2 regions of the Salinisphaera sp. S4-8 genome follow, and region 2 is predicted to be linked to the other one. Evidence: riboswitches for the same ligand, from Rfam matches in the RefSeq annotation. Region 2 holds a riboswitch; the other holds the start of a gene.
The links. Region 2 has a riboswitch for glycine ahead of gcvT (glycine cleavage system aminomethyltransferase GcvT). Riboswitches for the same ligand answer to the same signal wherever they lie in the genome.
Positions count from the first base shown of each region.

Region 1: linked by a shared signal. The riboswitch ahead of S4A8_RS09305 (D-amino acid dehydrogenase) and the one ahead of gcvT (glycine cleavage system aminomethyltransferase GcvT) in region 2 are both predicted to bind glycine.

Region 1 is NZ_APNF01000005.1:155,478-160,471, forward strand. It holds gene S4A8_RS09300 (DEAD/DEAH box helicase) at 1-1,665, opposite strand, end outside; gene S4A8_RS09305 (D-amino acid dehydrogenase) at 1,739-3,001, opposite strand; glycine riboswitch at 3,162-3,251, opposite strand; gene S4A8_RS09310 (cupin domain-containing protein) at 3,353-3,721, shown strand; gene S4A8_RS09315 (GGDEF domain-containing protein) at 3,743-4,774, opposite strand.
Region 2 is NZ_APNF01000001.1:112,551-117,544, forward strand. It holds gene gcvPA (aminomethyl-transferring glycine dehydrogenase subunit GcvPA) at 1-877, opposite strand, end outside; gene gcvH (glycine cleavage system protein GcvH) at 952-1,347, opposite strand; gene gcvT (glycine cleavage system aminomethyltransferase GcvT) at 1,419-2,528, opposite strand; glycine riboswitch at 2,583-2,665, opposite strand; glycine riboswitch at 2,683-2,775, opposite strand; gene S4A8_RS00530 (UbiH/UbiF/VisC/COQ6 family ubiquinone biosynthesis hydroxylase) at 2,868-4,073, opposite strand; gene ubiH (2-octaprenyl-6-methoxyphenyl hydroxylase) at 4,070-4,994, opposite strand, start outside.

The DNA of each region.
Region 1 (4,994 bases), on a different contig from region 2:
ACGCGTGATCGCCAGCTGGCGCCCGGCGACCCACACCGTCTTGAGATGGGCGAAGATATCCTCGGGCATGCCCTTGGGCAGATCGACCAGGCTGAAGTCGTCGCGGATATCGATACGCCCGATATGGGCGCTATCCACACCGGCCTCGTTGGCGATCGCGCCGACGATATTGCGCGGCTCCACGCCGTGGCTGCGGCCGACCTCGATACGAAAGGTTTCCAGATCGCCATCGCCGAAGGATTGCTGGCGCGACGCACCCTTGTTCGCACTCTTGGGGGTCTGCGCTCCCATATCGCGCGGGCCTGCACCACGATCGGGCTTACCGGGCTTGAGCATGAGCGGCTCGTCGCCCTGGGCGAGATACGCCAGCGCGGCGGCCAGTTCTTCGGGGTCGACATTGTGCTCGGCGCGGTATTCGTCGAGCAGTTCGCGAAACGGCGCCAGGTTGCCTTCGGCCAGCGTGACCGAAATACGTTGCTTGAAACGGGCGATGCGTTGTTCGTTGACCTCGGCGATGCTGGGCAGGTCCATCGGCTCGATGGCCTGACGCGTGGCTCGCTCAATCGCCTTGAACAGGCGTTTTTCGCGCATGGTCACGAACAGGATGGCATCACCTTCGCGCCCGGCCCGGCCCGTGCGCCCGATACGATGCACATAGGCCTCGGTATCGTGCGGAATATCGAAATTGATCACATGGCTGATGCGTTCCACATCCAGACCGCGCGCGGCCACGTCCGTGGCTACGATGATATCCAGCTGGCCGTTCTTGAGCTTGGCGACCGTGCGCTCGCGCTGGTTCTGGGCGATATCGCCGTTGAGCGCCGCGCAGGCATAACCGCGGGCCGACAGCCGCTCGGCGAGCTCATCGGTGGATTTCTTGGTACGCGCGAATACGATCATCGCGTCGAAGGGCTCGGCTTCGAGCAGACGCGTGAGTGCGTCGAGTTTGCTGGTGCCGCCACCCACGATCCAGTAACGCTGGCGGATGTTGACCGCCGTCGTGGTCTTGGCCTGGATGGTGATTTCCTGCGGCTCGCGCAGGTGCGTCTTGGCGATACGCCGGATCGCACTCGGCATGGTGGCCGAAAATAGTGCGACCTGGCGCTCGGCCGGGGTCTGTTCGAAGATCCATTCCACGTCTTCGATAAAGCCCATGCGCAGCATTTCATCGGCTTCGTCGAGCACCATCCAGTCGAGCGCGTCGAGCTTGAGCGTACCGCGCTTGAGATGATCCATCACCCGACCCGGCGTGCCTACCACCACATGCACGCCGCGCTTGAGCGCAGCCAGCTGTGGGCCATAGCCCTGGCCACCATAGATCGGCAGCACATGAAAACCCGGGATATGCGCGGCATAGCGCTGAAAGGCCTCGGCCACCTGGATGGTGAGCTCACGCGTGGGCGTGAGTACCAGCGCCTGCGGTGCCTTGCCGGCCCGCCCGGTCAGCCCGGAGAGAATGGGCAGCGCGAAGGCCGCCGTCTTGCCGGTGCCGGTCTGGGCCTGGCCCAGCACGTCCTTGCCGGCCAGCAACGGCGGAATGGTCGCCGCCTGAATGGGCGACGGCGTCTCGTAGCCGACATCGGCGAGGGCCGCCATGACGGCATCGGAGAGCGCCAGATCGCTGAAGGCGACCTGGGCGGATTCGTTTTCATTAGGGGTGGACATGCACAGCCTGGCAGGCACGGGCGCTCAGCTGCGCCCGAAAAAACACTGCGCCGGAATGGCGCGGACGCTCATTCTACCCGTTATTCACAGTTGTCGGTCCCCGTTTTTCCGACGCGGTATCGTCGATGATGGCGGCAACGGAGTCCGCGGTCAGCGCCGACAGCGTCCACCCCAAATGGCCGTGCCCGGTGTTGTAGAACACGTTCGGCGCCTTTCCGCCGCCAACGCGCGGCATCATGTTCGGCATCATCGGGCGCAGACCGGCCCAGGGGATGACCTGGCGCGTTTTCACGTCGGGAAAGCACTGCTTGACCCAATCCACCAGCGGCTCGATCCGGTCCGCCCGGATATCGCGATTGAACCCGTTGAACTCGGCGGTGCCGGCCACGCGCAGACGATCTGCGCCCAGGCGCGCACACACGAGCTTGGTTTCATCGTCGAGCAGACTGACTTCGGGCGCGGCCTGTTGCGAGGCCTCGTCTTCCAGATCGACGGTAATCGAATAGCCCTTGACCGGATACACGTTCACGCGATCGCCCAGCTGCGCAGCAATGTCGCGACTGCCGGTACCCGCACACACCACCACGCCGTCGAACTCGAGCGCGACCCGGTCCTCGGGCGTGTCGTTGTCGCAGGCCGCGATGGTGACCTGCTGCCCATCGGATTGAACGCTTTCGACACTGTGGTTGTAGTGAAAGCGTACGCCCTGTGCCTGTGCGGCCCGCGCCAGGCCCTGGGTGAATTTGTGAATATCGCCGCTGGAATCGCTTTCGGTAAAGAAGCCACCGTAATACTCGCCCGCCAGCGCGGGTTCGATTGCCCGCATTTCTTCCGGGGTGACCGGCTGGCGCTCCAGGCCGCCTTCGGCGAGCAGGCGCGACACCTTCTCGGCATGGCGATAGCCGGCGCGATTGCGATAGATATGCAGAATGCCCTTGCGCTTGACGTCGAAATCGATGTTCTCGCGCTTGGCCCAGGAAAACAGAAACTCACGCGCCTCGATCGCCATGCGCGCGGTTTCGGTGGTGTTGCGACCGTACTGCGGGATCGCGGCGATGAACTCCAGAAACCACGACAATTTGTGCCAGGACGGTTTCGGGTTGACCAGCAACGGGGCATCGTTGCGAAACATCCACTTCATGCCCTTGAAGACCATGGGCCAGTGGTTCCAGACCTCGGCGTTGGAAGCAGAAAGCTGACCGCCATTGGCGAAGGAGGTCTCCATCGCCGCATAGCGATTGCGGTCGAACAGCGTGACCTCGTAACCGCGCTGAACGAGTGCGTAGGCCGTGGTGACCCCGGTGATGCCCCCGCCGATAATTGCAATATGATTCATGAGCGTCTATCCGATAGCGTCGTGCGTGAAAACCTGCCGCGTGGCAGGCGCCGCCCCTTCCGTCACTGAACCTGAGAGATTCACCCGCGCGTCGATGGCCCGCGGGCTTGCTCCTTCGGTGCACGCCGGCCGGTTACGGCTGCGCGACTCTTCGGATATGGGCGCGATAACGGTCCCTGATGCCTGAGAGTTTCCGGGGCGGTTGCTCCTTCGGCGCCGGCTTTACGCCGGTCTCTCCCGCTATTGCGTGAATGTATGAATAGGTGTCGAATCCGGTATCGGCACGCCAACGCCCAGCCTCTGTGCGTGATCGATGCCGATGTTTTGTCCAAGATACCATGAGCAATCGCCATGCCAATACCGTCGACCCTGCGCCGCGCCCGCGATACGGTCGAATTCGAAACCGCCGAGCGCTGCGCGATACGCGAGATCTCCAATACGCCGGACGATCCGGCCGTCTCCATCGCCCGGGCCCGGGTGGCACCCGGCGTGACCACGGCCTGGCATCGCCTGCGAGACACCGCCGAACGCTATCTGATCGTTTCCGGCCAGGGCGTGGTGGAAGTCGGCGAGGGCCTGCGCGAAACCGTGGCGGCCGGCGACGTGGTGTCTATCGCGCCGGACACCGCCCAGCGGATTCACAACAACGGCGATTGCGATCTGATCTTCTATGCCATCTGTACGCCGCGTTTTACGCCAGACTGCTACGAAGCACTCTAGCGCTGCCGCGTAAGTATTGATTCAGCCGACCACCCGATTGCGGCCTTCGGCCTTGGCTTGATAGAGGCGCCGATCGGCCTTTGCGAACAGGCTTCTGAAGTCCATGCCATCGCGCCCGAGTTCGGCAATGCCGATACTGGCTGATAACGGAATATCCTTGCCGCGATAGCGAAACGGCCGGTCATGAACCAGATCGCACAGGTCCTGGGCGATCTGTCGGGCGTGCGCGATATCCGCCCCCGATAACAGGATGCCGAATTCCTCGCCGCCAAGACGGCCCGCGATATCGGTCTGGCGAATACGGCTGGCAAGCAGCTCGGCCACGAAACATAGCGCCATATCACCCGCGTCGTGGCCGTAGTCGTCGTTGACGCGCTTGAAATGGTCGAGATCGACGACGAGCATCGCCAGCGGTATTTTCTGGCGCAGATAGCGCTGGCGCTCGCGCGCGAACACATCCCGGAACCGCGAGCGGTTAGCCAGCCCGGTCAAAGGATCGGCCAGCGCCAATGCACGCAGTTCGGACTCCGTCTTTTCGCGACTGGCCTCGTAGATATACGAAAACCCGAGCGTGGAGGCGGTACACAGCACGATATTGACGACGCTCAGATAACCCGGCCAGCCATCCCACAAGCCGTAACGATAGACAAAGATTCCCCCGGCGCAGCTGATAAACAGCAACGCCACCCAGAGCCCCTGCCATCGGCCCAACAGCAGATGCGACAGCAGCGGTACCAGAAAAACCCATACGAAAACCGCGATGCCGTTCTGCTTGGCCAGCAGCGAAAGCATCATGACAAAGAAAAACGGCACCACGAAGATCAGGTTGTTGATCGGTGCGCGGCCGGTTTCGTGGATCACATAAAGCAGCAACGCGGCATAGGCCACCAGGCACAGTTCGGCCACGGCCAACCAGCGCGCATCCAGATAGAAGTGCAGCAAGGCATAGCCGAATACCGCCGTGCAGGTAAACCACAGCAGCGCCGTCAACACCGTCTGCTGATACGGGCGAACATCGGGAAAATGATCGCGCTTGGGAAAAAGACTTTTCATGGAATGTGCCGCGGCCCCGCTATGGCCAACCCGACATCCGCCAGCGCGCCTTCCCCCGAGAACCCGTTATTCATACGCTTGTCGTGTACCCAGCCGCCGTGCGGCGCTACGAAATTACGCGCACCGCATGTGCGCACGCCCCTTCGCTTGGAAATTTCCGGTGTTTGATCTTTCGCGATCGTGCGCGTTTCGTATCAACCGCCCGCTCTCGTTATAAATT
Region 2 (4,994 bases):
GGACATGCTTCTTGCGACAGCACAGAATGCCGAAATACGGTCCGCCGGAGGCCAGCGGCGCACCCAGCGGCTGGCCTTCGCCGACCACGATATCCGCGCCCTCGCCCGTGCCCCAGCGGCCCGGCTCCTTGAGTACGGCCAGCGCAAGCGGGTTGATCACGCCGATAGCCAGCGCACCATTGGCCTGGGCCCAGTCGGTGAGCGTGTCCACGTCTTCGAGCACACCGAAGAAATTGGGCTGGGGGATCACCAGCGCGGTCACGTCTTCGCCGGCCCAGCGTTCCAGATCGGCGCTGTCGATACGACCGGTGCCCGGTTCATAGGCGACGGTTTCGAACACGATGCCCTGATTCGCACAGATATTGCGCGCGACCTGGCGATAGAACGGGTGCATGCTCGCCGGCATGAGAATACGGGCCGATTTGGACTTGCGATTGGCGCGCACCGCCATCAGCACTGCCTCGGCCAGCGCCGATGCGCCGTCGTAGAGCGAGGCATTGGCCACATCCATGCCGGTCAGCCCGGTCATCATGGTCTGGTATTCGTAGACCACCTGGAGCGTGCCCTGGCTGGCTTCCGGCTGATACGGCGTATACGCGCTATAGAATTCGCCGCGCGTGGTCAGCTCCCACACCGCAGCCGGAATATGATGCTCGTAGGCCCCGGCACCGATGAAGCACAGGCCACCCGCATCGCGTGCCGCGCGTTCCTGCATCAACCGGCTGACCGCCTGTTCGCTCGCTCTCGGCGGGATCGAATCCAGGCTGACATCGCGCAGGCGCGGGTCGATCTCGTCGAACAGATCGTCGATCGTGTCCACGCCGATGGTGGCCAGCATCGACTGGATATCGTCTTCGGTATGCGGAATGAAGGGCATGAATCCTCGCAGAACGTAATACGCGGGCACAGCGGCACCGACGCCGGGCAATACCGGCGCCAGTGCGAGCGCCGCTAGTCTTCCTCTTCTTCGACGATGCCTTCGTAGGCATCGGCATCCAGCAGTTTTTCGACTTGTTCGGAATCGGATACCGTCATCTTGAACAACCAGCCTTCGCCGAAGGGATCTTCGTTGACCAGTTCCGGCGAATCCTCGAGCTGTTCGTTGATTTCGGCGATCTCGCCATCGAGCGGGGCATAGATATCCGATGCCGCCTTGACCGATTCGACCACGGCCACGGCATCACCGGCACCGACCTTGGTCCCGGCCTCGGGCAGTTCGACGAACACCAGATCGCCCAGCGACGACTGGGCATAGTCGGTGATACCGACCGTGCAGGTGCCATCGCCGTCGTAATCGATCCATTCGTGGGTCTTGGTATAGGACAGATCCTTGGGTACTTCGCTCATGGGGCTCCCTTGCAGCAGATTCGCGCGGTGCGCGCTATGTTTTGGTGGATAAAGGCTACTGAGAAACGGGCTCAGTCGTCGATACGGCGCTTGCCGTGGCGCACGAAGGGATAGCGCACGATGCGCGCGCGCTGCCACTTGCCGCGCAGACACACCTCGACGCTTTCTTCCCAATCGGCCGGTACCCGCGCGAGCGCGATCGAGCACGACAAGGTGGGTGAATAGCTGCCACTGGTGATTTCGCCTTCGGCTTCTTTTTCGTCGACATCGCTGTCGGCGGCCCGTACCGCGGTTTCGCTGCGCATCACGCCGCGGCCTTCCAGCACCAGCCCGACGAGCTTCTCGCCGACGCCCTCGGCGCGCATGTGCTCGAGCGCCGAACGGCCGACGAAATCCCGTTCTTCGGGCTCGAATGCCACCGTCCAGCCCAGGCCGGATTCCAGCGGCGTGTGGTCCTCGTCCATATCCTGGCCGTAAAGATTCAGCCCGGCTTCCAGGCGCAGGGTGTCGCGCGCGCCCAGGCCGATCGGCGCTACACCCTTGCCGCGTAGCGTTTTCCAGGCATTGACGGCCTCCTCGGCCGGCAACACGAGTTCGAAACCGTCCTCGCCGGTATAGCCGGTGCGCCCGATCGAGCGATCATCCTGGGTCGCGACCCGAAACGGCTTGAGCTTGAGCGCGGCGGCCTTGAAATCGTCGTCGAAGAGCTCGGCGGCAATATCGCGCCCGCGCGGGCCCTGCACCGCGATGATGGCCAGATCCTGGCGGTGATTGATCGCCACGTCGTAGTCGCGCGCCTGGCTGTCGATCCAGGCCAGATCCTTTTCCGTCGTCGCGGCATTGACCACGATGCGATACAGGTTGCCACTCAGGTGATAAACGATGAGATCGTCGATCACCCCACCGCGGGTGTTGAGCATGCAGGTATAAAGCGCGCGGCCGGCCTCGTCGATCTTGGCGACGTCATTGGCCAGCAGCCGACGCAGGAATTCGCGTGCCTCGGCGCCGCTGATATCGACCACTGCCATATGCGAGACGTCGAACATGCCCGCGCTTTCGCGCACGGCATTGTGTTCCGAAATCTGGGAGCCGTAGTCGATCGGCATATCCCAGCCGGCGAAGTCCACGAGCTTGGCGCCGTCGGCGACATGCGCGTCGTAAAGCGGGGTTCGTTTGGCCATGACAATCTCTTTGCAGATGAATCAACAGAACACGGGCCGGCCCGGGCTTTCGCCTGCCGCCCCTCTGTCCTGGCACCTGAGAGATTCGCCCCTTCGGTGAGCCGGACTGTCGCCGGCTGCTCTCCAGAGTCGATCAAGCTGGCGTATAAACGCCCGCATGCACGTGGTTCGGGTACCTGAGCGTTTCCGGGCGGAAATTTGCGCCTTCGGTGACGAGCGACTGCCCGTTCTCTCCCACGCGGTTATTGACCGTGCCCTCGACTATACCGGCGACATCGACACAGGCCAAGCGCCAACCGCGAGGCCCTACTTACCTGCAAAATACAGCAGATTTTTCGACTACTGCAGCAACCGCGGGCCGTTGGCGGATAACCCTACGGCGTGATGAATCATGATCTGGCGAATCGGCGCGAGATTAGCCGCGATCCCGATTGCGCTCTGGCGCAGCGTGCGCAGCAACGGATTGGCACTGCCGTAAACGCGTTTGAAGGCGTCGGTCGTGCCCAGCATCATCAGATTCTCAGCCATGCGTGCGCGCTGATAGCGGCGCAGATAGGTCATGTCGCCGGCATCGCGATTCGCCGCGCGCCCCGCCTCGAGCGCTTCGACCATGCCCGCCACGTCGAGAAGGCCGAGGTTGACCCCCTGACCTGCCATCGGGTGAACCACATGCGCCGCATCGCCGGCCAGGGCCACACGGGGGCGACAATATTCGCGTGCATGCTGGAGCTTGAGCGGGAACGAGGCACGCTTGTCCATATGCTCGATTTCGCCCAGCACGCCGCCGCTGGCCTCGGTCAGCCGCGCGCAGAATGTATCGTGGTCGAGTTCAGCCAGCTCGGCGGCCAGTGCATCATCGGCATGCCAGGCCAGCGAACAGCGACCGTCCGACAGCGGCAAAAACGCCACGGGCCCGGTTTCGGTGAAACGCTGCCAGGCGATATGGCGATGATGACGCGCCGGGGTCACCGTCCCCACGGTACAGCGCTGACCGTAGGGCCAGCCGGTGGTTTCGATACCCGCGGCCGCGCGCACCGGTGAATTCGCACCTTCCGCGCCGACCACCAGGGCCGCGCTCACGACCGTGCCGTCGTCCAGTCGCAGCCGGGCTGCGTCGCTGTCGATGGCCAGACTTTCCATTTTCGCCGGGCAATAGATATCGACATCGGTCAGCGCCTGCCAGGCGCTGTCGACGATCAGATTGTTCTCGACGATATGCCCGAGTTCCGGCAGACCGACCGCGGTATGCTCCAGAAACAGCTCGCTCGCGCCGCCGGCCTCCCAGACCTTCATGCCGGTAAACGCACAGCAGCGCCGGCGCTCGACCGAGGCCCACAGACCGAGATTCTCGAGTACGCGACGCGTCCCTGGCGCAATGGCCGATACGCGCAGCTCGTAGTCGTCGCCGAGCTCGAACCGCGATGGACGCTTGGCTTCGACAAGCGCGACCGAGAAATCGGCACGCGAAAGCGCCACCGCGAGCACGGCGCCCACCATGCCGCCACCGACAATGGCGATATCGTAACGGGGGCTTTGCTTGCTCATGACTTGGCCTCGCGAAGACGTGCCGGCGCCAGGGCCAGACCCATGCTGCGCCGGGCCATATCGTCACGAATCGATGGCAACAGCGACAGGCCGAACAAGCCCGCGCCGCGGGCGTGATCGAGCATGGGAATACGGTTGGAGAACAAACGCACGATGGCGTCGGTGAAATTGGCCACGCGATGCTGGTCGGGCCGCCGGGCCTCGGCCCAGCCGGTAAGCAGGTCGGCATCGCCAGGATCGAAATCGGCATCGCCCGCCAGGCGCTCGCGCAGCATCGCCGCCAGCAGCAAGGCATCGCGAATCGCCAGATTAAAGCCCTGCGCGGCCGCCGGATGCAGCGCATGGCCGGCATTGCCGATCAGCACGGCCCGCTCGACCGCGGCCCGGTCGCACAACACCCGCGCCAGGGGATAGCTGCCACGCGGGCCGGCCAGCTTGAGCGTACCCAGGCGCTGGCCGAATGCGGCTTGCAACCTGTCGATGAATTCATCCTCGCTGACCGCGCACATCTGCTCGGCGCGCTCGCTGGGCAACGTCCAAACCGCCGCACAGCTGGCACGGGTACAGGGCAACAGGGCAACCGGGCCGTCCGGGGTGAAGCGTTCGTAGGCACAGCCGCCGTGCGCGCGTTCGGGTTCGACGAAGGTCACGATCGCGCGCTGGCGATAATCGTCGATGCGCGCGCCGATACCCAGCGCGCCGCGCACCGAGGATTGCGCGCCATCGGCGCCGACCAGCAGCCGTGTGCGCAGCGTTTCGCTCGCCCCTTCGCCGCGCGCGCAGTTCAGCTCGATACGCCCACCCGTGGCATCCCGGGTGAGTGACTCGAAACGCGCCGGCGCGACCACATCGACCTGATCCATACGCGCCAGGCGTGCACGCAATACCTCGATCATGGTGACGTTATGCAGCACATAGCCC